3 regions of the Haloactinospora alba genome follow, and region 3 is predicted to be linked to each of the others. Evidence: predicted binding sites of a transcription regulator. Region 3 holds the regulator's gene; each other region holds the start of a gene.
The links. The regulator HrcA, encoded in region 3, represses chaperone genes, less so after heat shock. The targets are predictions, from matches to a motif close to TTGGCACTCTCNNNNNGAGAGTGCCAA.

Region 1 (9,601 bases), 2.2 Mb from region 3:
CGACGGGAACGGGGACCACCGGAACAGAGCACCACGGTGAGCCAATGTCTGACACCACAGCAGCGACCGCCGCGCACACCACCACTGTCACCGCGGCGAGTGACGCCGCCATGCGGGAACTCGGGCGGAGCCTGGCCGGCCGGTTGCGCGCCGGCGACCTGCTGATCCTCTCCGGCCCGCTGGGAGCGGGGAAGACCACCCTCACCCAGGGGATCGCCGAGGGGCTGGGGGTGCGCGGTCCGATCACCTCGCCCACCTTCGTACTGACGCGTGTCCACCCCTCCCGCAGCGGCGGACCCGACCTGGTGCACGCGGACGCCTACCGGTTGGCCGACGCCGCGGAGCTCGACGACATCGACCTGGACTCGAGCCTGGACGACACGGTCACCGTCGTGGAGTGGGGCTCGGGCCTCGCGGAGGAGCTGTCCGAGCGGCGGCTGGAGGTCGACATCGAACGCCACCCCGACGAGACCCGGATCGTGCGGTTCACCGGCCACGGCGACCGGTGGTCCGGCGCGCTCCCCGACACCGAATAAGCTGGTTGGCCGTGCTGCTTCTGGCTTTCGACACCGCTACCCCCGCCGTGACCGCAGCGGTATGCGCGGACGACGGGAAGAACGTCAACGTGCGCGCGAGCGCCTCCTCGGTGGACGCCCGCCGCCACGGTGAGCTGCTGACCCCGACCATCCGGCGGGTCCTCGACGAGGCGGGCGCCTCCCCGGGCGACCTCACCCACGTCGCCGTCGGTATCGGGCCCGGCCCCTACACCGGGCTGCGTGTGGGGTTGGCCACCGCCCAGGCGCTCGCCGGTTCCCTCGGTATCCCGTGCCACGGGGTTCCCACCCTGGACGCGGTCGCGTTCGCCTCCGGGCGGCGGGAACCGTTCATCGCGGTCAGCGACGCCCGCCGCAAGGAGGTGTTCTGGGCGCACTACGCCAACGCGGCCACCCGCACGGGCGAGATCGCCGTCGACCGTCCCGCCGACGTCGCCACCGGCGGCCTCCCGGTAGTGGGCCACGGCGCGTGGCTCCACGCCGACGTGTTCGGCGTGTCCGCCGAGGACGCCGAGCCGCTGTACCCCTCGGCCGCCGCCCTGGGCGAGGTCGCGCTCGGCCGGCTGAATGCCGGGGAGGAGCTTCCCGCCGCACGGCCGCTCTACCTCCGCAGACCCGACGCCGCCCAGCCGGGCTCCCCCAAGAAGGTGCGACAGTGACGGACGCCACCCCCGACTACGAACTGCGCCGGATGGCCGACGAGGACGTCGCCGCGGTGATGGAGCTGGAACGCGCCGTGTTCCACGGCGAGGCCTGGACCGAGGGGATGCTGCGCTCGGAGGTGGCCGAGCCCACCCGCTACTACATCGTGGCCGTCCAACCGGACCCGGGCGAGCGCATGGTCCTTCCGGGACGTCCGGGCAACCCGGAACGCGGCGAGATCCTCGGCTACGCCGGGCTGCGCATGGTCCCGCCGGAGGGCGACGTGCAGACGATCGCGGTGTCGTCCGCCCAGTGGGGCCGGGGGATCGGTGCCGCCCTGCTGACCGGGCTGCTCGACCGGGCCCGCCAGGAGGAACTGACCGAGGTCTTCCTGGAGGTGCGCTCGGACAACCCCCGGGCGCAGGAACTCTACCGGCGGTTCGGTTTCACCGAGATCGGGACGCGACGCAACTACTACCGGGACGCGGACGCGATCGTGATGCGCCGTACCGCACCGGAACAGGAACGACCCTCCGAGGGGAGTCACCATGGCCAGTAACGACGGTCACCCGCTGGTTCTGGGTATCGAGACCTCCTGCGACGAGACCGGTGTCGGTCTCGTGCGCGGGTGCGAGCTTCTCAGCGACGAGGTCGCCTCCAGCGTCGAGCAGCACGCCCGGTTCGGCGGGGTCGTGCCGGAGGTGGCCAGCCGCGCCCACCTCGAGGCGATGTCACCCACCGTGGAGCGGGCGCTGGACAGCGCGGGCGCGCGCCTCGAGGACGTGGACGCGATCGCCGTCACCGCCGGCCCCGGGCTGGCGGGAGCGCTGCTGGTGGGCGTGTCGGCGGCGAAGGCCTACGCGTTGGCGCTGGACAAACCGCTCTACGGCGTGAACCACCTGCTCGGGCACGTGGCGGTCGACCAGCTGGAGCACGGCCCCCTGCCCACCCCCTGCGTCGCGCTGCTGGTCTCCGGCGGGCACACCTCGCTGCTGCTGGTGCGGGACGTCGCCACGGACGTGCGGCTGCTCGGCGACACGGTGGACGACGCCGCCGGCGAGGCCTACGACAAGGTGGCGCGGCTGCTGGGGCTGCCGTACCCGGGCGGTCCGCCGATCGACCGCGCTGCCCGGGAGGGCGACCCGCTGGCGCTCCGGTTCCCGCGCGGCAAGCTGGGGGACGGCAGCTACGACTTCTCGTTCTCCGGTCTGAAGACCGCGGTGGCGCGGCAGGTGGAGGACGGGCAGAGCAACGGCCTCCAGCCGTCCGTGCCCGACATCGCGGGGGCGTTCCAGGAGTCCGTGGTGGACGTGCTCACCCGCAAGGCCGTGGACGCGTGCGTGGAGTACGGCGTGGGGCACCTGGTGATCAGCGGGGGTGTGGCGGCGAACTCGCGGCTGCGCGACCTCGCGGGCCAGCGCTGCGCCGAGACCGGGGTGGAGCTGCGGATTCCCCGGCCGCGGCTGTGCACCGACAACGGGGCGATGATCGCCGCGCTCGGGGCCGACATCGTCGCGGCCGGTTTCCCCCCGTCACCGCTGGATCTGGCCACCGACACCTCCCTGCCGGTGGAACGGCCGCTGGCGGGATGATCCGCACCGCCCGCGCGGCGTGCACCGGCCGGCGCACGGGTCCCGCCGGCGGGGGGTGACACGCGAGGGGGCCGACCGCGCGGGCCGGCCCCTGCCGTGAGCGTCGGAAGCGACGAGTCGGGTTCCTCTACTCGTCGTCGTCCTCGTCCTCGTCGTCCTTGCGGCGCTTCTTCTTCCGGTCGCCCGGCCGCAGCAGCGCCTCGGCGAGGGCGAGCATGGTCTCCTCCAGCGACGCCAGGCGCTTGGTGATGTCGTCGTGCGACGTCTCCACCGTGTCGCTGACCGTCTCCTCGAACTCGTGCCGGTCGGGCCGGGACTGCAGCTCACGCATCAGCGGTTCGAGGGAGTCCACCAGCCGCTGGTCGATCGCGGCGAGCTTGTCGGAGTGGTCGACCTGCGGGCGCTCCGCAAGTTCGGTGAGCCGGCGGTGCAGCTCGCTGACCTCCATGTTCGCGGGGAGCTGGCTGAGGCGCTGGTTGAGCGCCTCCAGCCGGTCGTCGACCGCCTCCAGCCGGCCGTCCACACCGGTGATGTGGCCGTTGACCCCTTCGAACTGGCCCTCGACGCCGTTGACCCGGCCCTCGATGCCTTCCAGGCGCCCGTTGATGCCGTCGAGTCGTCCGTCGACACCGTCGACCTTGCCCTCCACACCTTCGAAGCTGCCGTCGAAGTGTCCCTCGAAGGTGTCGAACCGTTCGCTCAGCCGGCCGAGTTTGTGCTCGAAGTCGCCGCTGAGGCTGGTGAAGTGCTGGTCGACCTTCTCGGTGATCCCCTTGCCGTGCTGGTCGACCTTCTCCGTGAGGTCCTTCTCGTGCTGGTCGAGCCGTTCGTGCACCGAGCTCCGGTGCTCCTCGAACAGTCCGGTGACGACGGTGTGCTGCTCGTCGGTCCTGGTGTTGAGCGTGTTGACGCTCTCCTCCACCGACCCGCGCAGCTCCTCGAGGGCCGCGGTGGTCGCGGCGAGGTCCTCCTCGGCCTTGGCGCGCAGGCTCTGGGTGTTCTCCTCCAGCTTGGCGGCCAGGTGTTCGCGGTGCTGGTCGTCGCGGTCCCGCACGTCGGCGCGGTGCAGTTCCAGCTGCTCGTTGAGCTCGGTGAGCCGGTCCTGCAGCTGGCCGCGCAGTTCCCCGAGTTTCTCCTCGGTGGTCTCGGTGAGCTTGCCGACGGCGTTGTTCGCGTCGGCGACCGCGGCCGTGGCCTCCGCGTGGTTCTCCTCGGCCTGCGTGCTGAGGCGGCTGACCCCCTCGGAGACCTTGGACGCCACCGCCTCGTGCTGCTCGTCGGCCTTGGCCGCGAGGGCGTTGTTGACCTCGTCGAGTTTGTTGGTGAGGGCGGTGTGGGTCTCGTTGGTGGTGGTGCGGAGGTTTTCTTCGGTGGTGTCGAGTTTGTTGGTGACGGTGGTGTGTTGGTCCTGGAGGGTTGTCGCGAGGGTGTCGTGGCGTTCGTTGACGGTGGCCGCCAGGGCCTCTTTGCCGTCGCTGACGGCCTGCTCCAGCGCCGCCCGGTTCTCGTCGAGTTTGTTGGTGAGGGCGGTGTGGGTCTCGTTGGTGGTGGTGCGGAGGTTTTCTTCGGTGGTGTCGAGTTTGTTGGTGACGGTGGTGTGTTGGTCCTGGAGGGTTGTCGCGAGGGTGTCGTGGCGTTCGTTGACGGTGGCCGCCAGGGCTTCCTTGCCGTCGCTGACGGCCTGCTCCAGCGCTTCCCGGCCCTCGGAGATCGTCGTGGTCAACGTCTCGTGGTGGGAGTCCAGACGCTCGGTGGTGGTGCTCAGGGAGCTCTCCAGCGCCTCGGCGCGGGAGGTGAGCGAGGCCATCGCCTCGTCGAGCCGCGCGAACCGCTCCTGCACGTTGGAAGCGAGCTCCTCCACGCGGGTGGTCAGCGCCTCGATCTGGCTCTCGGTCCGCTCGCCCGCGTCGGCGACCGTCTGCAGCCGGGAGAGCGTGGTCTCCAGGTTCCCGGCGATGCCGTGGATGTCCTCCCGCATCGACGGGATCTCGCTGAGGGGCTTGACCCGCTCACCGACCGACTCGATGTGCTCCGCCAGCGTCTCGGCCCACTCCGGCGGGCGCGAGGCGAGCTCGTCCACACGGGTCTGGATCGTCGCGACCGATTCGGACAGCGCCGCGAACTCACGCTCGCGGAACTCGCGCAGCAGCCACTCCATGCCCTCGAGCCGCTGGCGCATCTCCTCGCTGACCGCCCCCTGCGTTTTCTGCTCGGAGGCCTGGTCCTGCGCGGCTCGGGACAGGAGATCCCGCATTCGGTCGGAGATCCCGGTCTGGCCTCCTCCGTTGAGGAAGTCCTGGTTGGTCTGTTCCACCGAGGTGCTCCTTTTGGTCTGACGCCCATCCGGTTTCGGCCGCGGATGGATGGTGTTCTCGACGGATCCCGGCGGGCTCCGGGAGCGCACCGGCGCGGGCGCCACAGGCGGGAGCTGTTCCCTGGCGTTCCGTGATGGTGCAGCGACGACGTATGGCGAACACTCCACTTGTTGTCGACCGCCCGGTGGTTCCGTCGGACAAACCCGCGATGAGAGGGGAAGGATTCAGCGGGGCCAGTTTAACGACACAGGCCCTGGCTGCCTGGGCCAAGTGCCAAAGATCCGGGATTTTCGCAGCCGCCCGCGTGAGTCACGTTAGTACGCCGCCGGGGCGCGGTCACGCCCGCGGCGGCCGGTGACCCCGGACACGTCGTCACCGGGCGGAGGCGGCGTCTTTGCAGAGCAGGCACACCGGGCGGTCGTCGATCCTGGTGAGGACCACAACGGCGGAGTTCGGCCCGGAGGGTTTGAGGTCGCGGCGGAGCTTGTCCACGTCCACGGCCGAACCGCGTTTCTTAATCGTTACCGTCCCGACCCTCCGCTCCCGCAGCACGGCCCGGAGCCGTTTGGCCGAGAACGGCAGTACGTCGGTGACCTCGTAGGCCCGGCAGAACGGGGTGGCCACGAGCCGGTCGGCGGTGATGTAGGCGATGTGCGGGTCCAGCAGGGCTCCGTCGACCTCGCGGGCGGCGGCCGCCACGAGGTGCGCGCGCACCACCGCGCCGTCGGGTTCGTACAGGTAGCGTCCGGGCGCGGCCACGGGCGCGGAGTCCTCCTCGGCCGCGCTGGTGAGTGTCGCGGGCTCCGCGGAGCCCTCCCGCAGCAGTGTGGCCCGGCGCCCGGAACCACCCAGGGCGCCGAACCACAGGGCCGCCTCCTTCACCTCCCCGTTGACCGAGACCCACTCCGCGTGGGCCCCCTCGGGGACGCGTTCGTGCGGTATCCCGGGGGCGGCCTTCACACAGGCGGCGCGCGCGCCGCGGGCGAGCCCGAGCACGGTCGACCACGGCGGCGAGTAGGCGTCGGGGTCGAACACCCGGCCCCGTTGGCCCCGGCGGGCCGGGTCGCAGAACACGGCGTCGTAGGCGCCCGCGTCGAGCGCCTCCGCGTCGGCCACGCGTGCCGTGGCGCGTTGGCCCACGCCCCACGCGTCGATGTTGGCGTTGGCGACGGCCACGGTGTGCGGGTCGCTGTCGACGCCCTCCACCGCCAGTCCCGCACGCGCCATGCTGAGCGTGTCGGCGCCGATGCCGCAGCACACGTCCGCGACGAGCGAACCCGGTGCCAGGGCGGAGGCGAACCTCCCGGCCCGGTGCCGGGCCACGGTCAGGCGGGTGGCCTGCTCCAACCCGTCGGTGGTGAAGTACATCGCCTCGGCCTCATCGCCGAACTTCGCGCGTGCCCGGTCCCGCAGCCGGATCTGGGTCAGCGCCGCCGCGGCCACGTCGTCGGCGCCGTCGTCGCCGGCGGCCGCGCGCGCGTGGGGATCGCGGCGCAGTCGGGTCGCCGCAGCCAGGGGATCGGCCGCGGCGTCCGCGGCGCTCACCGCGCCGAGTAGCCGCTGCCCATCCGGGGTGCGCAGGGCCTGCAGTGCCGCTGATGGGTCGCTCGTCACCGGGTTGCTCTCCTGTTATCCGCTGTTTGACGAGCCGTGTGGGCCCGACTAATGTTCCATACTGGCACTCGCCAAGGTAGAGTGCTAATCGCGACGAGGCCGGTCTGGCACCCGCGACGGCAGGCCGCCGTGGTCGCCCCATTTAGCTAGCGTGCCGTTTCGGATCATTGACCATGGAGGGGGAGGTCACAACCGTGTCGACCGCCACCAAGACCGTACTCAAGCCCCTTGACGACCGCGTCGTTGTCAAGACGCTCGAGGCCGAGGAGACCACCGCGTCCGGCCTCGTCATCCCGGACACCGCGAAGGAGAAGCCGCAGGAGGGCGAGGTTCTGGCCGTGGGGCCGGGCCGCCTGGACGACAGCGGCAACCGCACCCCGCTGGACGTCAAGGTCGGTGACATCGTCCTGTACAGCAAGTACGGCGGCACCGAGGTCAAGTACGACAACGAGGACTACCTCGTGCTCTCCGCCCGCGACCTGCTGGCGGTCGTCGAGAAGTAGCGCCGACCGCGCTTCCCGGCGTCATTGACATGACCTCCCGCCCCGGCCGGCGCGACGCCGGGCGGGGCGGTTTTTGATTCCCACGTACTTGCGAGGACTCGTAACTATGCCGAAGATCCTGGAATTCGAGGACGAGGCCCGCCGCGCCCTCGAGCGGGGTGTGGACCACCTCGCCGACTCCGTCAAGGTGACCCTGGGCCCCAGCGGCCGCAACGTCGTGATCGACAAGCAGTACGGCGCACCCACCATCACCAACGACGGCGTGACCGTCGCGCGTGAGATCGAGCTGGAGGACTCCTACGAGGACCTCGGCGCTCAGCTCGTCAAGGAGGTCGCCACCAAGACCAACGACGCCGCCGGCGACGGCACCACCACCGCCACCGTTCTCGCTCAGGCGCTGGTGCACCAGGGCCTGCGCAGCGTGGCGGCCGGCGCCTCCCCGATGTCGCTGAAGAGCGGCATCGACGCCGCCGCGCGCGCCGTCTCCGAGACGCTGGTGAACAACGCCCGCTCCGTGGAGGAGCGCGGTGACATCGCCTACGTGGCCACCAACTCCGCTCAGGACGAGCAGATCGGTGACATGATCGCCGAGGCCTTCGACAAGGTCGGCAAGGACGGCGTCATCACCGTGGAGGAGTCGCCCACGTTCGGGCTGGACCTCGACTTCACCGAGGGGATGCAGTTCGACAAGGGCTACGTCTCGCCCTACTTCGTGACCGACAACGAGCGCCAGGAAGTGGTGCTCGAGGACGCGAACATCCTGATCAACCAGGGCAAGATCTCCAACCTGAACGAGCTGCTCCCGCTGCTGGAGAAGGCCGCCCAGAGCAAGAAGCCGCTGCTGATCATCGCCGAGGACATCGAGGGTGACGCCCTGGCGGCGCTCGTGCTGAACAAGATCCGTGGCCAGCTCAACGTCGCCGCGGTGAAGGCGCCCGGCTTCGGCGAGCGCCGCAAGGCGATGCTGCAGGACATCGCCACCCTCACCGGCGGCCAGGTCATCGCCGAGGAGGTCGGCCTCACCCTGGAGAACGCCGACCTCGACGTGCTGGGCAACGCCCGCCGCATCACGGTCACCAAGGACGACACCACGATCGTGGACGGCTCGGGCAACCAGGCCGACGTGGACGACCGGGTCCGCCAGATCAAGAAGGAGATCGAGGCCAGCGACTCCGACTGGGACCGGGAGAAGCTGCAGGAGCGGCTCGCCAAGCTCGCCGGCGGCGTCTCCGTCCTGCGCGTGGGTGCCGCCACCGAGGTCGAGCTCAAGGAGAAGAAGCACCGTCTGGAGGACGCGATCTCGGCCACCCGCGCCGCGATCGAGGAGGGCATCATCTCCGGCGGCGGTGCCTCCCTGGTGCACGCCGCCTCCGCGCTCGACGGGATCGACCTGGAGGGCGACGAGGCCACCGGCGCGGCCATCGTGCGCCGCGCGCTGCAGGAGCCGGCCCGCTGGATCGCGGAGAACACCGGCGCCGAGGGCTACGTCGTCACGCACAAGATCGCCGAGCTCGGCAAGGGCCAGGGCTACAACGCCGCCACCGGCGAGTACGCCGACCTGATGAGCCAGGGCATCATCGACCCGGTCAAGGTCAGCCGTTCCGCGGTGGAGAACGCCGCGTCCATCGCCGGCATGCTGCTCACCACCGAGGCGCTGGTCGTGGACAAGCCGGAAGAGGAGGAGTCCGAGTCCGGTCACGGACACGGCCACTGATACCTCCGGCGCGGCAGCGCGGCACAGCGCCCGCCGAGCCGTGAGCTCCTACCATGTGTGTCCCGGGAACACTCCCGGGGCACACGTGTGTGTTTCCGCCCTTACAGTGAAATGTGACCATTCTGTAGCCTCTGACTGTGCCGGGTGAGTCCACTGTGCGGGGCACCATTCCAGATGTGACCGATCGACGCGCCGCGCGGGACGGCCGCGCCAAACGAACGCCCACCCGGCGCGAAACGAACGACACGGAACTCAACCGCCTGACCTCGCGTGCGCTCCGGGGCGAGCACGGTGCGGTGGACTCCCTCATCCGGGAGGTCCGCCCCATGGTCCTCAACTACTGCAGGGCACGCCTGGCACGCGTCTCCGGCGCCACCCACCACTCCGACGACGTCGCCCAGGAAGTGTGCATCGCGCTGCTCACCGCGCTGCCGCGCTACCAGGACATGGGGCGCCCGTTCGCGACGTTCGTCTACGGCATCGCCTCACACAAGGTCGCCGACGCGCTACGCAAGACCTCCCGCGCCGACCTCCCCACCGACACCGTCCCCGACCACCCCGACGAACGGCCCGGCCCGGAGGAGGCCACGGTCCGCGCCCTCGACTCCCAACACGCGCGCGACCTGCTGGACGAACTCCCCGACCAGCAGCGGCGGCTGCTGGTGCT
Region 2 (9,601 bases), on a different contig from region 3:
AGCGCGCGGCGCGCTCCTGTCGGGGCATGGACAGCGCGGCGTGCAGGGCGTTGGCCGTCTCGGTGACGTCGAACGGGTTGACGAGCAGCGCGTCCGCGCCGAGCTCGTCGGCCGCGCCCGCCTCGGTGGACAGCACCAGCGCGCACCCGTCGTCGGAAACCGTGACCCCCTCCTTGGCGACCAGGTTCATACCGTCCCGGACGGGGTTCACCAGCAGCGCGTCCGCCATCCGGTAGGCGGCCAGCGACCGGGGGAAGTCGTCGTCCATCTCCAGAACCAGCGGGGTCCACTCGGCGGTGGCGAACTCGTCGTTGATCTCCTTGGCCATGCTCCGCACCGTCTCGGTGTACTCCCGGTACTCCGGAACGTCGCCCCGGCTGGGGTAGACGAAGGCGAGGTGGGTGACCGCGCCGCGCCACTCGGGGCGAGTGGTGAGGAGCTCACGGTAGGCCGCGAACCCGCGCACGATGTTCTTGGAGAGCTCGGTGCGGTCCACCCGCACGATGGTCCTCCGGTCGCCCACGCGGCGCCGCAGCGTCTCGCGGCGTTCGGTGACGTCCGCGGCGGCGGCCCTTTCCCGCAGGTCGCCCGGGTCGGCCCCCAGCGGGTGCACCCCCACGGTGATGACGCGGCCGCCGAACTCCACGGTGCGGGCCGCAGTGTCCACGGCCACGTTGAGGAACGCCGCGCAGCAGTCCAGGAACGCGTCGGCCCAGCGGGGGCTGTGGAACCCCAGGTGGTCCGCGCCGAGCATGCCCTCCAACAGCTCCCGCGCGACGTCGGTGGGCAGCAGCCGGAAGTACTCGGGCGGAGCCCAGGGGGTGTGCGAGAAGTGCGTGATCCGCAGGTCGGGGCGGCGCTGGCGCAGCATCCACGGCACGAGGGAGAGGTGGTAGTCCTGCACGGCCACGCGGGCGTCGCCGGCGGCACCGTGCAGCAGCGCCTCGCAGAACGCGGTGTTGTACTCGCGGTACCGCTCCCAGTCGGCCCGGAAGCCACTACCGAAGGCGGGTTTGTTCGGGACGTCGTACAGCATGTGCTGGACGAACCACAGGGTCGAGTTCGCCACGGAGGTGTAGGCGCTGGCGAACGTGTCCGCGGGAATGTCCAGCATCCGTACCCGCATCCCCTCCGGGGCGTGACCGGTGTGGTCGATCCGCCCGTCGGGCGCGGCCGCCGCGGCCTCCCGGTCGGCGTCGGACAGCGCCGCGCACACCCACAGCGCGTCGGACTCGGTGGCGACCGAGCTCATCCCGGCTACCAGGCCTCCGCCGCCACGCCGGTGCTCCAGGGAACCGTCCTGTCGGTGTACGAACGAGACCGGACCCCGGTTCGAAGCGATGAGGAGCTGCGCCTTGTCCACCTGAGTGCCCACCTCTCACGTGAGATCGTGTCGTTGTCCGCGGGTGCCGACCGCTCCCTGTGGGGAGCGCGGCGGCCACGGTAGGTGTTGTCGGTGTCGCCTCCGCGGCCGGGCCGCAAACCCGCTGTGCGGGCCGAAACGCCGGCGGGTGCGCGCGACCGGCGGGGACGCGGGGGTGTTACCCGCGTCACGATTGGTGGAAAAACGGACACCCCGTGGGTTAGGGTGACCCGCGAATCCGAACCGGATCCGCAACAAATTTCATATTGCTCATCCAGAGGGGTGGAGGGACCGGCCCTGCGAAGCCCCGGCAACCACCTAGGCGCGCGCTTCTCGCGGAAATTGCGAGGCCGCCTGGCAGGTGCCAACTCCGGCCCGGTACCAGATCGGTTCCGCGGAAAGATGAGGGGAGACGCCTCGCATGGCGACTGTCGCCACCGAACCCCATCCGACGGCGAACGACGCTTTCGGCCCCGCCGCGGCCCTGTCCTGTCGGGAGTGCGGCCACCGTTACGAGCTGGGCCCGCGTTTCGCGTGCGAGTTCTGCTTCGGCCCGCTCGAGATCGCCTACGAGTTCGACAGCACCCGTGTGACCCGGGACGCCATCGCGCGCGGTCCCGCCAACATGTGGCGGTACGCTGACCTGCTGCCGGTCCCGCGCAACGTCGCCGAACTGCCGAACATGAACCCGGGCCTGACCTCGCTGGTCGCCGCCGACCGGCTCGCGGGCGAACTGGGGATGCGCTCGCTGCACGTCAAGGACGACTCCGCCAACCCGACGCACTCGTTCAAGGACCGGGTGGTGGCCATGGCGGTGGAGGCGGCCCGCACGTTCGGGTTCACCACCCTGTCGTGCTCCTCCACCGGCAACCTCGCCGGCGCGATCGGCGCCGCCGCAGCCCGCGCCGGCTTCGAGTCGTGCGTGTTCATCCCGGCCGGCCTGGAGCGGGGCAAGGTCGTGATGGCGGCCGTGTACGGCGGCAAGGTGGTGGCGCTGGACGGCACCTACGACGACGTCAACCGGTTCTGCTCCGAGCTCATCGGAGACCCGGCCGGTGAGGGCTGGGGCTTTGTCAACGTCAACCTGCGGCCCTACTACGCGGAGGGCTCCAAGACGCTGGCCTACGAGATCGCCGAGCAGCTCGGGTGGCGCCTCCCGGAGCAGATCATCGTACCGATCGCGTCCGGTTCCCAGCTCACCAAGATCGACAAGGGCTTCCAGGAGCTGATCAAGACCGGGCTGGTCGAGGACCGCCCGTACCGGATCTTCGGTGCCCAGGCCAGCGGGTGCGGACCCGTAGCCGGCGCCTGGGAGCGGGGCCACGACGTCGTCCAGCCGGTGAAGCCGGACACCATCGCCAAGTCGCTGGCGATCGGGAACCCCGCCGACGGCCCCTACGTCCTGGACGTCTGCGCCCGTACCGGTGGCGCCGTGGCGCACGTGGACGACGGGCAGATCGTGGACGCGATGAAGCTGCTCGCCCGGACCGAGGGCGTGTTCGCCGAGACGGCCGGCGGCGTCACCACCGGCGTGCTGCGCTCGCTGCTCGCCGAGGGGACGCTGGACCCGGAGGCCGAGACGGTGGTGCTCAACACCGGCGACGGCCTCAAGACCCTGGACGCGGTGGACTCCGGCGTCACCGCGACCCTCGCGCCGTCCCTGGACGCGTTCAAGGACGCCGGGCTGCTCTGACCGCGTCGTCGCGGTGCGAGCGCCGGACGCCCGAACGCCGGCCGCGCGCCGGCTGCCAACCATCCGAGGAGTGACCGTGAGCGTTAATGTCCGTGTCCCGACCATCTTGCGCAGCTACACCAAGGACGCGGCGCAGGTGACGGCCGAGGGGGAGAACCTGAAGGCCGTGCTGGCCGACCTGGAGGCGAACTACCCCGGAATCCTGGACCGGATCGTGGACGACTCCGGTAAGATCCGCCGGTTCGTCAACGTGTACGTGGGTGAGGAGGACGTCCGGTTCGCCGAGGGGCTGGAGACCGCGACGGCGGACGGCACCCAGGTCTCGATCATCCCGGCGGTGGCGGGCGGCTGCTGACCGCGCGCCGCGCGCCCCGCTGGGCAACCTGTCAACCCGCGCCCGTGAGTGAACGCGACACGGGCGCGGGTTTTCGTGTGCGCGGGTGAGGTGTCCTGCGGGTTCGCCGACGGCGTTACCGTGGACACGACGTTTGCAGTCTCCCCGGGAGAGTGCTAAAAAAGAAGCGTTAGCACTCCGGATGCAGGAGTGCTAAGCCCAGGATCGAGACGATGAGGCCGCGGTCTCCGGCAGACGGGGTTGCTGTGAGGGTGCCGCGGTCGTCCGTCGCGGGCGTCGGCTCGTTCCTTCGCGTATCAGCCCGGTCTCGGGAGGACAAGAAGTCTATGGCAGCCAAACTGATCGCGTTTGACGAGGAAGCCCGGCGCGGCCTCGAGCGCGGCATGAACCAGCTCGCGGACGCCGTGAAGGTGACGCTGGGCCCCAAGGGCCGGAACGTCGTTCTGGAGAAGAAGTGGGGCGCCCCCACCATCACCAACGACGGCGTGTCCATCGCAAAGGACATCGAGCTCGAGGACTCGTGGGAGAAGATCGGCGCCGAGCTCGTCAAGGAGGTCGCGAAGAAGACCGACGACGTTGCCGGTGACGGCACGACCACCGCCACGGTCCTGGCCCAGGCGATGGTGCGTGAGGGTCTGCGCAACGTCGCCGCCGGTGCCAACCCGGTGGGCATCAAGCGCGGCATCGAGTCCGCCGTGACCCGCATCAGCGAGGAGCTGGCGAACATCTCCAAGGGTGTGGAGACGAAGGAGCAGATCGGCTCCACCGCCTCCATCTCCGCTGGTGACCCCCAGATCGGCGAGACCATCGCCGAGGCGATGGACAAGGTCGGCAAGGAAGGCGTCATCACCGTCGAGGAGGGGCAGACCTTCGGGCTGGAGCTGGAGCTCGCCGAGGGCATGCGCTTCGACAAGGGCTACATCTCGCCCTACTTCGCCACCGACATGGAGCGCATGGAGACGGTTCTCGAGGACCCCTACATCCTCATCGTCAACTCCAAGATCTCCAACAACAACGAGTTCCTGCCGGTCGTGGAGAAGGTCCTGCAGGCCGGCAAGCCGCTGATGGTCATCGCCGAGGACCTCGAGGGCGGCGCGCTGCAGACCCTGGTGGTCAACAAGATGCGCGGCACCTTCAAGTCCGTGGCTGTCAAGGCACCGGGCTTCGGCGACCGCCGCAAGGCCCAGCTCAGCGACATCGCGGTGCTGACCGGCGGCCAGGTCATCACCGAGGAGGTCGGCCTCAAGCTCGAGAACACCGAGCTTGACATGCTGGGCACCGCCCGCAAGGTCGTCGTCACCAAGGACGAGACCACCATCGTGGACGGCGCCGGCGACGCCACCGCCATCTCCGGCCGGGTCAACGAGATCCGCGCCGAGATGGAGCGCAGCGACTCCGACTACGACCGCGAGAAGCTGCAGGAGCGGCTGGCCCGCCTGGCCGGCGGTGTCGCGGTGATCAAGGCCGGCGCCGCCACCGAGGTGGAGCTGAAGGAGCGCAAGCACCGCATCGAGGACGCCGTCCGCAACGCCAAGGCCGCCGTGGAGGAGGGCATCCTGCCCGGCGGTGGTGTGGCGCTGCTGCAGGCCGGCGTCGCCGCCTTCGACAAGCTGGACCTGAAGGGCGACGAGGCGGTCGGTGCCGACATCGTCCGCCGCTCCATCGAGGAGCCGCTGAAGCAGATCGCGCACAACTCCGGCCTCGAGCCCGGCGTTGTCGCCGACAAGGTGAAGAACCTGGACGCCGGCGTCGGCCTGAACGCCGCCTCGGGCGAGTACACCGACCTGTTCAAGGACGGCGTCATCGACCCGACCAAGGTGACCCGCTCCGCGCTGCAGAACGCGGGCTCCATCGCCGGCATGTTCCTCACCACCGAGGCCGTCATCGCCGAGAAGCCCGAGAAGGGCGGACAGCAGGACGGCGGTGGCGACCCCACCGGCGGCATGGGCGGCATGGGCTTCTAAGTTCCCCGCCACCGGCGGAACCCCGAAGACTAGCTGCGCCTCCCGCGCACTGTGGCGAACGGGCGGCCCCGTACCAGGGCCGCCCGTTTCGCTTGTCCCGTCCCCGCGGCTCCCGACCCGTCCCCACCGGCCGTGCGGCGGGGGCGGGGGTAGGATGCCGCCGGCGCGCCACCTCCTCCGCGCCGCGTTCCGCGGGGGGAGCGGAGGGCGCCGCGGGGACGGGACACCACCGGCCGGGGAGGGGCGCGGACGTGCGGATCACCAAGTACGGGCACGCCTGCGTGCGGCTGGAGAAGGAATCCGGGGCCGTCACCATCGACCCCGGGGCGCTCACCCCCGAACCCGAGGCGTTCGACGGCGTCTCAGCGGTCCTCGTCACCCACGGCGACACGCTGTCGGTCGCGGGCTTCGACATCACCGTGGTGGGAGAGAAGCACCACCACAGCCACCCCGACACGGAACCGGCGGACAACGTCGGTTTCCTCGTGGACGGCGAGGTGTTCCACCCCGGCGACGCGCTGACGGTCATCGACGCCCCCACCCTGCTGGTACCGGGCCAGGCACCGTGGCTCACCGTCCCCGCCATGCTCACCTACCTGCGCGAGGCGGGGCCGTCCACGACGGGCTCATCAACGAGTGGGGCGCCATGGTGCTGGACAACGTGCTCCAGCGGGAGAGCGAACGCGCGGGCGCTGAGCTCCGCCGCCTGCGTCCCGGGGAGAGCGTCGACGTCTGAACCCTCCCGGAGGGTCGGTCCCCCGAACCCGTCGGCCTTCGGTACCGTTCCCTCCCGGGCCGGGGAAACCGTTCTCCCGCCGCGACGCCGACGCCACAGGAGCCCCCCCATGACCGAACCCGCCCTCGACCCCGACTCCCCGCGCGAGGTCCTCTCCGCCGTCACCGCCGCCACCGAGCGGCTGACGGCCACCGCCGCCGAGCTCACCCCCGAACGGTTGGGCGGGGAGTCGCTGTGCCCCGGTTGGACCCGCGGCCACGTGCTCGCCCACCTGGCGCGCAACGCCGACGCCCTCACCGGGACGCTCGCCGGCGCCGGCAGGGGCGAGCAGGTCCCGATGTACGCCGGGCCCGAGGCGCGGGAGAGCGACATCGAGGAGGGCGCGCCCAGGCCGCTGGCCGACCAGCTGGCCGACCTCCGCGCCACGGCGGAGGAGTTCGCCCGCACCGTCGACACGTTGCCGCAGGACGCCTGGACGTTCGCGGTGCGGATGCGTTCCGGCAGCGTCCTCCCGGCCAGCTCGCTGCCGTGGTTCCGGCTGCGGGAACTGGAGTACCACCACGTGGACCTGGACGCGGGATACACCCCCGGCCACTGGCCCGCGGACTTCGTCGCACACGAACTGTCCACCCTGGCCGAACGGTTCACGCGCCCCGGCAGCGGCGAGGCGCACCGTCTGCGGCTGGTCACCACCGACACCCGCCGCGAGTACGGCGTCCCCGAGCACGAGGGTCCGGAACTGACCGTGGAGGGCCCTGCCGCCGCCCTGGTGGCCTGGCTGTCCGGCCGGGCCGGGGCCGACGGGCTCGCCGCCTACCGCGACGGGCAACGCGTCGCCGACGCCGCCTCGGCCGTACCCGAGTTGCCGCCCATGGCGTGAAACCGCCGCACCCGGGTCGATCCGGGAATTTCGCGTGCGCGTGTGTGTTGCACCGCGGTGTGATAGCGGATTCCACCCGACTCTCGGTTCTGGACCGGTCCAGCAACCGCGCGGGCACGAGCCAGCCGCGGGCGCTGCGGGACACGGTCCGGTTCGCACGCCAGGCGGAAGCGCTGGGGTACCACCGCTTCTGGGTCTCCGAACACCACAGCGTCCCCGGCGTGGCGGGGACGGCCCCCACGGTGCTCACCGCCGCGATCGCCGCCGCGACCGACCGCATCCGCGCCGGAACGGGCGGGGTGATGCTGCCCAACCACCGCCCGCTGGTGGTGGCGGAACAGTTCGGCGTGCTGGAGTCGCTGCACCCGGGCCGGATCGACATGGGGTTGGGCCGGTCGCTGGCGTTCACCGGCGGCATCCGCCGGGCGCTGGGCACCAGCAAGGACGACGCCGAGGGCTTCGGGGCGCAGCTCGCGGAACTGCTCGGATACTTCACCGGTGAGCAGGACGTTCACCCCAACGTGCACGCCAACCCGGCCGACGGTCTGCGGCCCGCCCCGTTCGTGCTCGCCACCGGCTCCGGTGCCGAGACCGCAGCCGAGGCGGGACTGCCCGTCGTCGTCGCGCCGGTGCGCGGCGAGGACGAGATGCTGCGGGTGATCGGGCGCTACCGGGAGCGGTTCCGGCCCTCCGCGTGGGCGGACCGGCCCTACGTCGTCGTGTCCGGCACCGTGGCCGTAGCCGACACCGACGCCCGCGCCCGGGAGCTGCTCGTCCCCGAGGCGTGGGCGCACGCCCAGGCCCGCACCCGCGGGGTGTTCCCGCCGCTGGAGCCGCCGGAGCGGAGCGACCCGGCCGGGATGTCCCCGCGGGAACGGGAACGGTTCGACGAGGCGATGCGCGGCCACATCCACGGCACCGAGGACACGGTCGGCGCCGCGCTGGAGGGGCTCGTCTCCCGGACGGGAGCGGACGAGGTGCTGGTCACCATGAGCACCTTCGACCGGGAGGAGATGCTGGACTCCTACCGGCGCCTGGCCCGGGTCGCCGGTCTCACCGCTCCGGCCGGACAGTAGGCCGCGTCCGGGAAAGCCGCGGCTCCGTCGGGCCGTGGTGGGACACCCCGCACCGAGCGGGGATAATCTGAGGCGTGCCCGAACCTCAGGAGGAGACACCGATGCCGGGGCGGCCGCGCACCGTCACCGACGAGCGCATCTTCGCAGCCGTGCGGTCCGCCGTGGGGCGCGTGGGGGTGGAGCGGCTCACGCTCGCCGAGGTCGCCGCGGACGCGGGAGTGACCACCGGTGCGCTGGCGCGGCGGTTCTCCACGAAACGCAACCTGCTGCTGAGCTTCTCCCGCACTATGGCCGACGGCGCGGCCCGCGTGCGGGAGGTGTACGCCTCGGCCGCCAGTCCTCTGGCCGGGGTGGTGGCGGCGATGGTCGACCTCGTCGACGCTGACGCGGACCCGGTCGAGCTCGCCAACCACGTGAGCTTCCTGGGTATGGAGATCGCCGACCCGGAGTTCCGCGAGGTGCTGGCCGCCCACAACAGGGAGGTGCACGCCGCGCTGGAGGAGTTCCTGCGGGCCGCGGCGGCCGAGGGGGAACTGGAGGTGGCCGACCCGCCTGCGCTGGCGCGGGTCCTCGTGTCCCTGTGGCACGGGGTGCAGATCAACTGGTCGCTGGGCGGGGAGACCTCCCCGGCGGGAGAGATGCGCCGCCAGGTGGAGAGCGTGCTCGCTCCGTTGCGCCTCCGCGGATAGGAGACCCTGTGCGGTGGACGCGTGCGCGGCGCTGGCCGCGCCGTTCGTGACGGACGGCGCCCATCGAACAGGGCGGGCGGCTTCCGGCTTCTCCGGTACGCACGATCGCCCCTATTGGATAATGTACGCTTATTATCTAATTGTCCGCCGCGAGGAGTGACACATGGGAACACCGCTGGCACACACCACCGCCCTCGTCGCCGGGGCGACCCGGGGCGCGGGCCGGGCGATCGCCGTGGAGCTCGGCGCGCTCGGCGCGACCGTCTACTGCACCGGCCGCAGCACCGAGGCCGCCCCCTCGGACATGGCCCGGCCCGAGACGATCGAGGGCACGGCCCGACGGGTGACCGAGGCGGGCGGCCAGGGGGTGGCGGTGCCCACCGACCACCTGGACCCCCAGCAGGTCGCCGCTCTCGTGCGTCGCGTCGACACGGAACAGGGCGCGCTGGACGTCCTCGTCAACGACGTGTGGGGCGGGGACCCGCTGGCCGAGTGGGACGCGCGGCTGTGGGAGCACGACCTGGAGAACGGGCGGAAACTGCTCCGCCGCGCGGTGGACACCCACATCATCACCAGCCACCACGCGCTCCCGCTGCTCACCCGCCGCCCCGGCGGGCTGGTGCTGGAGATCACCGACGGCACCGACCGGGACACCTACCGCGGCTCGTTCTTCTACGACCTCGCCAAGGACGCCGTCATCCGCATGGCCCAGGCCCAGGCCGCCGAGCTCGGGCCGCTCAGCGGAACCGCTGTCGCTCTCACGCCGGGTTTCCTGCGTTCCGAGGCGATGCTCGACATCTTCGGTGTCACCGAGGAGAACTGGCGGGAGGCGACCGCGAAAGAAC
Region 3 (9,601 bases):
GTTCTGCTGGAGGCCACACTCCCTCGGACACCGTGCGGTGTCTTCCAGGCATGGCTGGCGGAAGCGGGATGGACCAAACGGTTCACCGAGGAGGGACGGACGGGTGTCTACCTGCGGGTGCTCGAGGAGGGGAGCCTCGCCGCCGGGGACGGGGTCACCGTGGTACACCGTCCCGCGCACGGGATAACCGTGATGGCGGCCTTCCGCGCCTACTACGAGCGCGACCTCGACCTGCTGCGCCGCGTGCTGCGGATCCCCGGCCGCTCGCCCTCCTGGGAACGCACGGCCGCCCAGCTGGAGAGACAGCTCTCGAACGGCTGACCGAGGCGGTGGCCAGCATGGACCACACTGAGAAGTATGCCCAACGTTGCCATGGACGGCGATCCCGTACCCGAAGACGGTGCCCTGCCCGAACGCTCGCTCGCCGGGGTCGGGGAACGACCGTTCGGCGTGTACGTGCACGTCCCCTTCTGCGTCACCCGGTGCGGTTACTGCGACTTCAACACCTACACCGCGGAGGAGCTGCGTTCCGCGGACGGGAGTGCGACCGCCTCGCGTGAGACGTACGCCGACCTCGCCGCCGCCGAGATCCGCTTCGCGCGCGAGGTACTCGGGAAGGCCGAGATCCCGGTAAGTACGGTGTTCGTCGGCGGCGGCACCCCAACGCTGCTGCCCGCGGCCGACCTCGGCCGGATTGTGGCCACGGTCGACGCCGAGTTCGGGCTGCGGGACGACGCGGAGGTCACCACGGAGGCGAACCCGGAGACCGTCACCCCCGAGTACCTGTCCCGGCTGCGGGAATCCGGTTTCAACCGGGTCTCGTTCGGTATGCAGAGCTCCCAACCCCACGTTCTGGAGGTGCTGGACCGCACCCACACTCCGGGGCGCCCGCAGACCTGTGTCGGATGGGCGCGCGACGCGGGGTTCGAGCACGTCAATCTGGACCTGATCTACGGGACTCCCGGGGAGAGTGACGAGGACTGGCGGCAGTCCCTGCGCGCGGCACTCGCCGCCGGCCCCGACCACGTCTCCGCCTACTCCCTCATCATCGAGGAGGGGACCCGGTTGGCGGCGCGCGTGCGGCGCGGCGAGATCTCGCCCACTGACGAGGACACACTGGCCGACCGCTACCTCACGGCCGACTCACTTCTCACCGAGCACGGCCTGCAGCCCTACGAGGTGTCCAACTGGGCGCACGGCACCTCGGGGCGGAGCAGGCACAACCGGCTGTACTGGACCGGAGGGGACTGGTGGGGTGTGGGGCCGGGTGCGCACAGCCACGTGGGAGGAACCCGGTGGTGGAACGTGAAGCATCCCGCGGCCTACGCCTCCCGGCTCGCCGGCAACCGTAGCCCCGGCCAGGCACGGGAGGTCCTCAGCGAGGAGGAGCAGCGCTTCGAGCGGATCCTGTTGGAACTGCGCATCGCCGAAGGCTGCCCCCTGGACCTGCTGGAGAGCGCCGGGCGAGCGGCGGCGGCCCGTGCGGTCGACGACGGGTTGTTGGACCCGCAGGCGCACGCGCGGGGCCGTGCCGTGCTCACCCGGCAGGGACGGCTACTGGCGGACGCCGTTGTTCGTGAACTGACCTGACGGGCTTCCCACACTCAGCTCAGCATCGGGATGGCGATCGGGTACTTGTACCACTCGCCCTTGTTCGCCGCCATCGCGGCGAGGATCGCGAAAACGAGGTGGACGATCATGACGATCGGGAGCAGCACGAGGCCGATGAGGACGATCGACAGCAACCCGGAGACGAAGTAGCCGATCAGGACGGTGGCGCTGAAGTTGAACGCCTGGGCCGCCTGGTGCTTGATGTACTGTGACTCGTCCTTCTTCACCAGGTAGAGCACCAGCGGAACGAGCAGGGAGAACAGCAGGCCGCCGAGGTGCGCGAGCAGTGCCATCGTGCGATCGTCCGAGGAGGGCATCCCACCGGGCTGCTGCTGGTACTGGTATTGGCCGGGCTGCTGGTACTGCATCGGGTACTGCCCGGGCTGCTGATACTGGCCGGGATACTGTCCGGGCTGCTGCTGGTACTGCCCCGGCTGTCCCTGCTGCGGATAGGGCTGTTGCGGGCCCGAGGGTGGGGGAGCCGGCCAACCACCCTGGCTGGGCTGCGGTCCGGAACCGTAACCGGGATCCCCTCCCGGTGGCGGAGCGTAACCGCCCGGGTACTGGTTCTGGTCGCCATGCCCCCCGTATGGCGAGTTCGGGGGGTTCGGGTAACCCATGTGTTTCCTCCTTCAACCGTGGCGCTGGAGCACAGCACCGGACTGTGGTCCACCGTGCCGACATCGCCGGCACGGCTGATCCGCCCCGACCGCACTGGGCGGCGGGGAGCTATCTCACCATTCGGATCGCCACCGGGTAGCGGTACCACTTCCCCCTGTTGGCGCTGACAGCAGCGAGAACCCCGAACAGGATGGACAGCACCCAGAACACCGCGATGAGTACGGAGCCGATCCAGGAGATGTCCGGAAAGTACATTCCGAGCCAGAGGTAGACGACCGTGGAGAGGACGTAGGGGATGAGTAGCGTGAGCTGGAAGTTGAGCGCTTCGCTCGCGTGGCTCCGGATGAAGCCCGACTGGTTCTTCCGGGCCGCGTACACGACGAGCGCCGGCAACCATCCCAGGCACGCCAGGATCACACCGGAGAGGTGAGCGAGCATGGCCCAGGTGGGGTCCTCGGCGGTTCCCGCCTGTTGGGGCGCGGGAGCCCCGCCGCTGGGTTGCCCGTAGCCCTGTGGTGGCTGTGGTGGGTAACCGTACTGCTCGCCTCCCGGATAGTTGGGAGCGGGCTGTTGTCCGTAGCCCTGCGGCGGCTGTTGCGGGTACTGCCCGCCGCTGGGTTGCCCGTAGCCCTGTGGCGATTGTGGCGGGTAGGCGCCCCCCCGGGTGGTTGGGGGCGGGTTGTTGGTAGCCCTGCGGAGGCTGTTGCGGGGAAGGGCCCTGCCCCGGCTGCCCCCCGGACCCCGACCGCGTGTGGTCCGGATATCCACCGGGCTGTTGCGGGCCGGGAGCGGGATGTCCGTTGGCGGGCGGTTCCTGTGGCGGCGGTTGGTTCGGTGGGGTCTCACTCATCAGCGTTTCGGGGCGTGAGGCCGAGCTGCGCACGGCGGGGAGGGAACGCCCTTCTCCTTTCTGGCAGTGTGGACGAAGTCGTCCGGACTGTCGACGGTACAAGCGGTGACCGTGGGCAGAGCACGTACCGGTGGACGAGGGGAGAACACTTTCGGCTCGGGGATCGCGCCGGCTGGAACGGCTCCACCGGTCCCTCCCTTCCCGGCGGCTCACAACGGTTACGACCGACGTGTGCGGCTGACCAGGCCACCGGCGGTCCCTCCGGTCCCCGCACGAGGACCCACGGTGCCAGCGCCGCGTGACCATGCCGGAACCGTCGGGTGAATCATGGCACGGACCAGTGCCCTTCTCGCAGCTGAGACTACTGCTCCCCCTCCGCTGGGAGATCGGTGACGAAATCAATCAGTTCTTCGACGCGCCCCAGAAGCTCAGGTTCCACATCCGCGAAGGATCGTACCGAGGCGAGAATACGCCGCCACGCCGTCGGGGGGTCCGTGTCCCAACCCAGGGCGTTGAGTACCCCCTCTTTCCACGGAACTCCACGCGGTACCTCGGGCCACGCGCTGATTCCCAGTGAGGACGGCTTCACCGCCTGCCAGACGTCGACGAAGGGGTGGCCCGTGACCAGGACATGCTCGGAACGGGTCTGCTCGGCGATCGCGCTTTCCTTCGACCCGGGAACGAGGTGGTCCACAAGAACACCAAGCCGCCGTTGCGGAGACGGAGCGAACTCGTCGATCACCGCGGGAAGGTGGTCGATCCCTTCCAGATACTCCACGACCACGCCCTCGACCCGCAGGTCGTGTCCCCAGACCCTCTCCACCAGCTCGGCGTCGTGCACACCCTCCACGTAGATCCGGCTCTCCCTGGCAACGCGGGCTCGGGCGCTCGGAACAGCGAGTGACCCCGAGGCGCTGCGTGCGGGACCAGTGGCCTCCGGGGCGGGGTGGACCACCGTGACCGGGCGGCCGTCCATCAGGAAGGCCGCGGGGGCCAGGTCGAACACCCGCTGTCTACCGTGCCGGTCCTCCACGGTGACAGTGTTCTTGTCCCAGCCGACAATGGCACCGCAGAACCGTTCGTCGGCTGTCTCGACGACCAGCCCCTGCTCGGCGGGGATCTCGGGAACACTCCCCCTGCGGGGGCGCCGCCATTCCCCCGCCAGAACGTCGCTGCCATAGTTCTTTCCCGGATTCGTGCGCACAGCCGCGGATTCTACTGAACACAGCCGTTGTCGGCGGGCGATGAATGAGAAGAGACACGTGTGTCCCGCTGGTAGGCGGGGTTCCTCCCGCCCGCGTGTCAGCGGGGTTGCGGCCGTGCCCGTCGTATGGCAATGGCACCCGGGCGGGAACGGGAACGGACAGTGGGAAAGACCGGACACGGGCCCGTACTGACGGGTGTTCCCGCGGCAACCGGGAACGCCGCGGGGTCCGCTGTCCTGCCCCGAGGGCCGGGAGAGCCGCCCTGGGCAGCGTCGGCTTTGCACAGCAACATAGAATTAGCACTTGAGACGATAGAGTGCCAGGAGGTGAGCGCGTGCTCGACGACCGCAAACTCGCGGTTCTGCGTGCCATCGTCGAGGACTACGTGGCTACGAACGAGCCAGTAGGCTCGAAGGCACTCGCCGACCGGTACAGCCTCGGGGTTTCCTCGGCGACGATACGTAACGAGATGGTCGCTCTCGAGGAAGAGGGATATATCGCCCAACCGCATACCAGTGCGGGACGGATCCCGACAGACAAGGGGTACCGTCTGTTCGTGGATCGCCTGTCCACGGTGAAACCGTTGTCCGTGGCGGAGCGGCGTGCGATCGAGTCGTTCCTGAGCGGAACCGTCGACCTGGACGAGATCGTTGGGCGTACCGTGCGGTTGCTCGCCCAGCTCACCCAGCAGGTCGCGATCGTTCAGTACCCTTCCCTGACCCGGTCGGCGGTGCAGCACGTAGAGCTCGTCCCGCTCGGGAACCAGCGGGTGATGATGGTGCTCATCACCGACACTGGTCGGGTGGAGCAGCGGGTGGTCGACGGAGCCGAGCAGGTCTCGGAAGAGGCCGTGGAGAACCTGGGCCACGTATTGAACCGGGCCCTGGCGGGTAGATGGTTAGAGGACGTTCCGTCAGCTGTGACTGAGCTTCCCTCGCAGATGCCCCCAGACGACCGGCCGATGACCGCATCAGTGCTGTCCGAGTTGCTGGAGAGCGTCGTGGAGAAACGCGACGAGAAGGTGGTGCTCGGAGGAACGTCCAATCTCGCAGGGATGGACTTTTCAGCTAGCCTGCGGGAGGTACTGGAGGCGCTGGAAGAAAACGTGGTCCTCATCCGTTTGCTCGGTGAGGCAGGTGATCCGTCCATGCTAACGGTACGCATCGGCGCGGAGAACTCCCACGAAGGGCTGAGGTCCACTTCGATCGTTTCCGCAGGATACGGGGCTGGGGACCAGTCGCTTGCCAAGCTCGGCGTGGTCGGCCCTACCCGGATGGACTACCCCGGAACGATGGGAGCAGTACGCGCTGTGGCTCGGTATGTCGGTTCGATTTTGGCGGGGCAGTAAGTGGCCAGAGATTATTACGAGATCCTCGGTGTGCGTCGGGACGCGACCCAGGATGAGATCAAGAAGGCGTACCGGCGCCTTGCCCGTGAGTTGCATCCGGATGTCAATCCCGACGACTCGGAAACACAGGACCGCTTCAAAGAAGTAACCCAGGCTTACGAAGTTCTCTCCGACGAGAACAAGCGTCGGATGTTCGACATGGGCGCCGACCCGTTCGCTCCCTCCGGGGGCGGAGGCGGCGGCTCGGCCGGCGGCTTCGGCGCGTCGGGCTTCCCCTTCGACGACATCATGAACGCCTTCTTCGGTGGACAGGCGGGCGGAGGCCGCGGCCCCCGCGAGCGCAGCCGCCGTGGACGCAGCATCAAGGTGCGTGTCGAACTCGACCTTGCGGAGACGGCGTTCGGTGTCACGAAGGACGTGACGTTCCCCACGGCGATCCTGTGCGACACCTGTCAGGGTGAGGGCGCGGCCAAGGGAAGTAAGCGCCACACGTGTGACATGTGCCAGGGACGTGGCGAGGTGTCCCAGGTGGCTCGGTCCTTCCTTGGCCAGGTCATGACCACACGTCCCTGTCCACAGTGCTCCGGGCAGGGAAGCATCATCACCAACCCCTGCGGCGACTGCGCCGGTGAGGGTCGCGTCCAGGAAAAAGTCACCCGTAAGGTGCAGATTCCCGCGGGTGTCGAGGACGGAACCCAGATCCAGCTCGCCGGTGAGGGTGAGGTGGGCCCCAACGGGGGGCCGCGCGGCGACATCTTCCTGGAGATCGTGCAGCGTCCCCACTCGACCTTCGAACGTCACGGGGACGACCTGCACTGCACCGTGACCGTCCCGATGACAGCGGCGGCGCTGGGCGCCTCGCTCACGATCGACACGCTGGACGGGACCGAGGAGATCGACCTGCGTCCCGGCACCAGCTCCGGGCGGGTGATCACGCTCCCGGACCGCGGAACCCGGCACCTTGACGGTGGGGGACGTGGTGACCTCAAGATCCAGGTCGAGGTCGAAACACCCGCCAAGCTGGATGAGGAGCAGGAGTCGTTGCTGCGCAAGCTCGCCGAGCTGCGGGGCGAGGACCACCCGCCCGGCAAGTTCAGTCCCGGACACGGGAACTTCTTCTCCAAACTGCGCGGCGCGTTCAGTTCCCGGTAGTCGGGATGCGGTACGTGGCGAAACAAGAGGGGAACGCGTGACACCTCCGGTCTTCGTTACTGGCGCCGGGGAGCTCGACACCGAACGGGTGGTGCTCTCCGGCGCGGAGGGGCGACACGCTGCGACGGTACGTCGCCTCTCCGCCGGAGACGTGGTGCAGCTCACTGACGGTGCGGGTACGCGCGCTCGTTGCATGGTGACCGAGGTGGGCAAGGACACCCTGGTCTGCGCGGTCGAGGAGCGGGCGACCGACCCGGTGCCGTGTCCCTGGCTGACCGTGGTGCAGGCTCTGCCCAAGGGAGACAGGGGAGAGTTGGCCGTCGAGAGCATGACCGAGGTCGGTGTGGACACGATCGTCCCATGGTCGGCCGAACGGTGCGTGACCCGATGGAAGCCCGAGCGTGTCCCCAAAGCGTTGGGCAAGTGGCGGGCCACGGCGAGGGAAGCCGCCAAACAGGCGCGTCGCAGCCGCATACCCGAGGTGACCGAACCGGCGACCACGGACGGGGTAGCTTCCCTGATCAGCGCTTCCGGCCTCGGAATCGTCCTGCACGAGGAATCCGGTCACCGGTTGTCCGAGCTGGTGGTGCCCGGGGACAGTGCCGAGTCCGGTGGGATCGTGCTCGTGGTCGGCCCCGAGGGAGGGTTCACCGACACTGAGCTGCGGACCTTCGACACTGCCGGAGCGGTGCGGTCACTACTGGGCCCCACGGTGCTGCGTACCTCCACGGCCGGGGTGGCGGCGCTCTCCGTCCTCCAGACACGCTGCGAGCGCTGGTAACCCTCGCCGCCGCGCTGCCGTGTCCCGCGCTACGGAAACCCCCAGGCCGCACGTCCGCCCGTCGGCGGGAGAGGCGCACCGGACACCGGACGCGTCCGCTATTCCGGTGGTTGCTGGGTCGTGTCCTTCTGGGACGTGCCGCTGTCCTCCTCCGGCTCGGACGTGGGACTCGTACTCGTTTCTCCCCCATCGTCGGGCTCGTCGTCGCCGCTCTCGTCCCCCTGCGGCGCGTCGGGGCTCTCCCCGCTGGGCTGTTGGGGAGGCTCGCACTCGGATGTCCGCTCGCCTGGGGTTCCGCCATGCTCGGGAGTGCTCGCGGTCGTCGGACCGTCGGTTTCCGGCGGGACGGTGGCGCAGCGGGAGCTCACCTCCCGCTCGTCGTCGCCGCTGTCTTCCCGCGCCGGGGGAGGAGACGGCTGTTCGGGCGGGGGCCCGTCCTGTTGTTGATGCTCCTCGCGTTTGCTCTCCTCCCGGACCGTGGTCTCGCTGTTCGCGTGACCGAGAGTGTCCGTGGGGGGAGTGGGGCGATGGTGCGCTGACGGAGTGAAGGATCCCGGGAGTATCTGGTCACGTACCTGCGGGGTGCCGACGAGAACCGATCCCGCGATGGCCACCGTTGCCCCCACAGCGAGCAGCGGACGGAGCCAGGGAAGCCGTATCCAGAACGCGAGCCGGTTGCGCTCGGTCCGGGTACGAATCTTCTCCAACGCATCAGCAGAAGGGGACACGGAGTCGGCTTCTGCGCGCAGGGCCGCGCGGAGACGCTCTTCGAAGTCGTCGTTGGAAGGATCGGTCATCGAATGATTGGCGCGGGATCCCCCACCGTCAGACGGGGGAGGAAGCGCCGTCCTCCTTCCTGGTGTAGGTGTGGCCGTCCGCCCGCTGCAGTAGACGGACGTGATGCCGGGTGCCGTGCCCGGTTCCGTTGCTGGCGGTGCGGGTTCCGCTGTCCGTGACACACGCGGCGACCCGGTCGGTACGGGTACCCGCTCTCTCCCGCGGGGGCACGACCGTTCGCACCGGGTTCCCGCTGTGGAACCCAACGGCCGGGGCGGGATGGTGCTCCCGAGGCTTCCTCCGGTCCCGGGAGGTGGCGCTGTGGGGTCCGGGGGGACCTCCGGCGGCCTCTCCGCGCGCGCATTCCGGATCGTGTGCCCTCACCGGGAGGGTGTACCTTGCCGCACCCCCGGCCTCGGGGAGGAGCGCCTGCCGTGTGCGGCGGGGCGCGGCGGGACCGGGGCCCGGAACGTGGCGCCGGCCACGCACGGCCCGGTGGGGCTGCTGGCCCGGGTGGAACGTGGCCACCGGGTCACCTCCCTTCGTAGTGGTGGCTAGTGCTGGTAGCGGCGGTCCTGGTCCCGTCGGGGGAGGCTTCCGTCCTCCGACGGGGGAACACGTTACTGGTTGTCGTCTGTCGTGGGGGGTGGTCGGTTCCAGGGCGGGGAGGAACGGAAACGTGCTACGTGGGTTGGTCCAGGGCCGAGCGGAGCGCCGCGATGCCGCGTGCCGAGTGGCTTTTGACCGCGCCACGGCTGATTCCCAAGGTGTCGGCGATCTGTGCTTCGGAGAGATCACCGTAGTAACGCAGCACGATCACCTCCCGCTGGCGGGAGGGAAGACTCCGCAGTGCCTCGATCACTGCGGTCCGTTCCAGCTGTCCCATAGCTCCCTGCTCGGCGCTGGGAACGTCGGGAACAGCCTTGGGGGTGTGCTTCTCTGCGACGGCCCGGTGCCGTAGTACCGAACGCGCGCGGTTAACCACGGACTGGCGCAGGTAGGAAAGAGCTTTGTTGGGGTCCCTCAGCCTGCGCCATGCTTTGTGCATGGCAACGAACGCATCCTGGACTACTTCCTCGGCGGTCGCGTAGTCCCGGACGAGTAGTGTCGCCAGTCGCACCAGCGGCCGGTAGTGCTCGCTGTAGAGCTGCGTCACGGCCTGATCGGCGTCCCACTCCACCGTTACTGTCGCTGCGGATGCTCCCGCGACCATGGTTTCAGTCACGCTGGTTTGACGCCTGCCCTTGTCGTGGGGT

Region 1: groES (co-chaperone GroES) is a predicted target of HrcA. The motif match lies at 6,779-6,805, and genes of this name have one in related genera.
Region 2: groL (chaperonin GroEL) is a predicted target of HrcA. The motif match lies at 3,544-3,570, and genes of this name have one in related genera.

Annotation. Positions count from the first base shown of each region.
Region 1 is NZ_VFQC01000001.1:3,255,253-3,264,853, reverse strand. It holds gene tsaE (tRNA (adenosine(37)-N6)-threonylcarbamoyltransferase complex ATPase subunit type 1 TsaE) at 45-536, shown strand; gene tsaB (tRNA (adenosine(37)-N6)-threonylcarbamoyltransferase complex dimerization subunit type 1 TsaB) at 548-1,213, shown strand; gene rimI (ribosomal protein S18-alanine N-acetyltransferase) at 1,246-1,755, shown strand; gene tsaD (tRNA (adenosine(37)-N6)-threonylcarbamoyltransferase complex transferase subunit TsaD) at 1,745-2,788, shown strand; gene FHX37_RS14600 (apolipoprotein A-IV repeat region-like domain-containing protein) at 2,916-5,102, opposite strand; gene FHX37_RS14595 (class I SAM-dependent methyltransferase) at 5,476-6,717, opposite strand; gene groES (co-chaperone GroES) at 6,912-7,220, shown strand; gene groL (chaperonin GroEL) at 7,327-8,934, shown strand; gene shbA (RNA polymerase sigma factor ShbA) at 9,111-9,601, shown strand, end outside.
Region 2 is NZ_VFQC01000003.1:164,254-173,854, forward strand. It holds gene FHX37_RS21250 (alpha,alpha-trehalose-phosphate synthase (UDP-forming)) at 1-1,363, opposite strand, end outside; SAM riboswitch class I at 1,631-1,772, shown strand; gene thrC (threonine synthase) at 1,785-3,056, shown strand; gene FHX37_RS21260 (MoaD/ThiS family protein) at 3,133-3,411, shown strand; gene groL (chaperonin GroEL) at 3,738-5,375, shown strand; gene FHX37_RS24015 (maleylpyruvate isomerase family mycothiol-dependent enzyme) at 5,627-6,991, shown strand; gene FHX37_RS21280 (LLM class flavin-dependent oxidoreductase) at 7,051-8,067, shown strand; gene FHX37_RS21285 (TetR/AcrR family transcriptional regulator) at 8,142-8,756, shown strand; gene FHX37_RS21290 (SDR family oxidoreductase) at 8,920-9,601, shown strand, end outside.
Region 3 is NZ_VFQC01000001.1:1,013,527-1,023,127, forward strand. It holds gene FHX37_RS04665 (MOSC domain-containing protein) at 1-321, shown strand, start outside; gene hemW (radical SAM family heme chaperone HemW) at 358-1,590, shown strand; gene FHX37_RS04675 (DUF4870 domain-containing protein) at 1,605-2,231, opposite strand; gene FHX37_RS23440 (DUF4870 domain-containing protein) at 2,341-3,000, opposite strand; gene FHX37_RS04685 (DUF3097 domain-containing protein) at 3,444-4,286, opposite strand; gene hrcA (heat-inducible transcriptional repressor HrcA) at 4,622-5,635, shown strand; gene dnaJ (molecular chaperone DnaJ) at 5,636-6,787, shown strand; gene FHX37_RS04700 (16S rRNA (uracil(1498)-N(3))-methyltransferase) at 6,825-7,568, shown strand; gene FHX37_RS04705 (hypothetical protein) at 7,667-8,365, opposite strand; gene FHX37_RS04710 (hypothetical protein) at 8,394-8,588, opposite strand; gene FHX37_RS04715 (SigE family RNA polymerase sigma factor) at 9,028-9,558, opposite strand.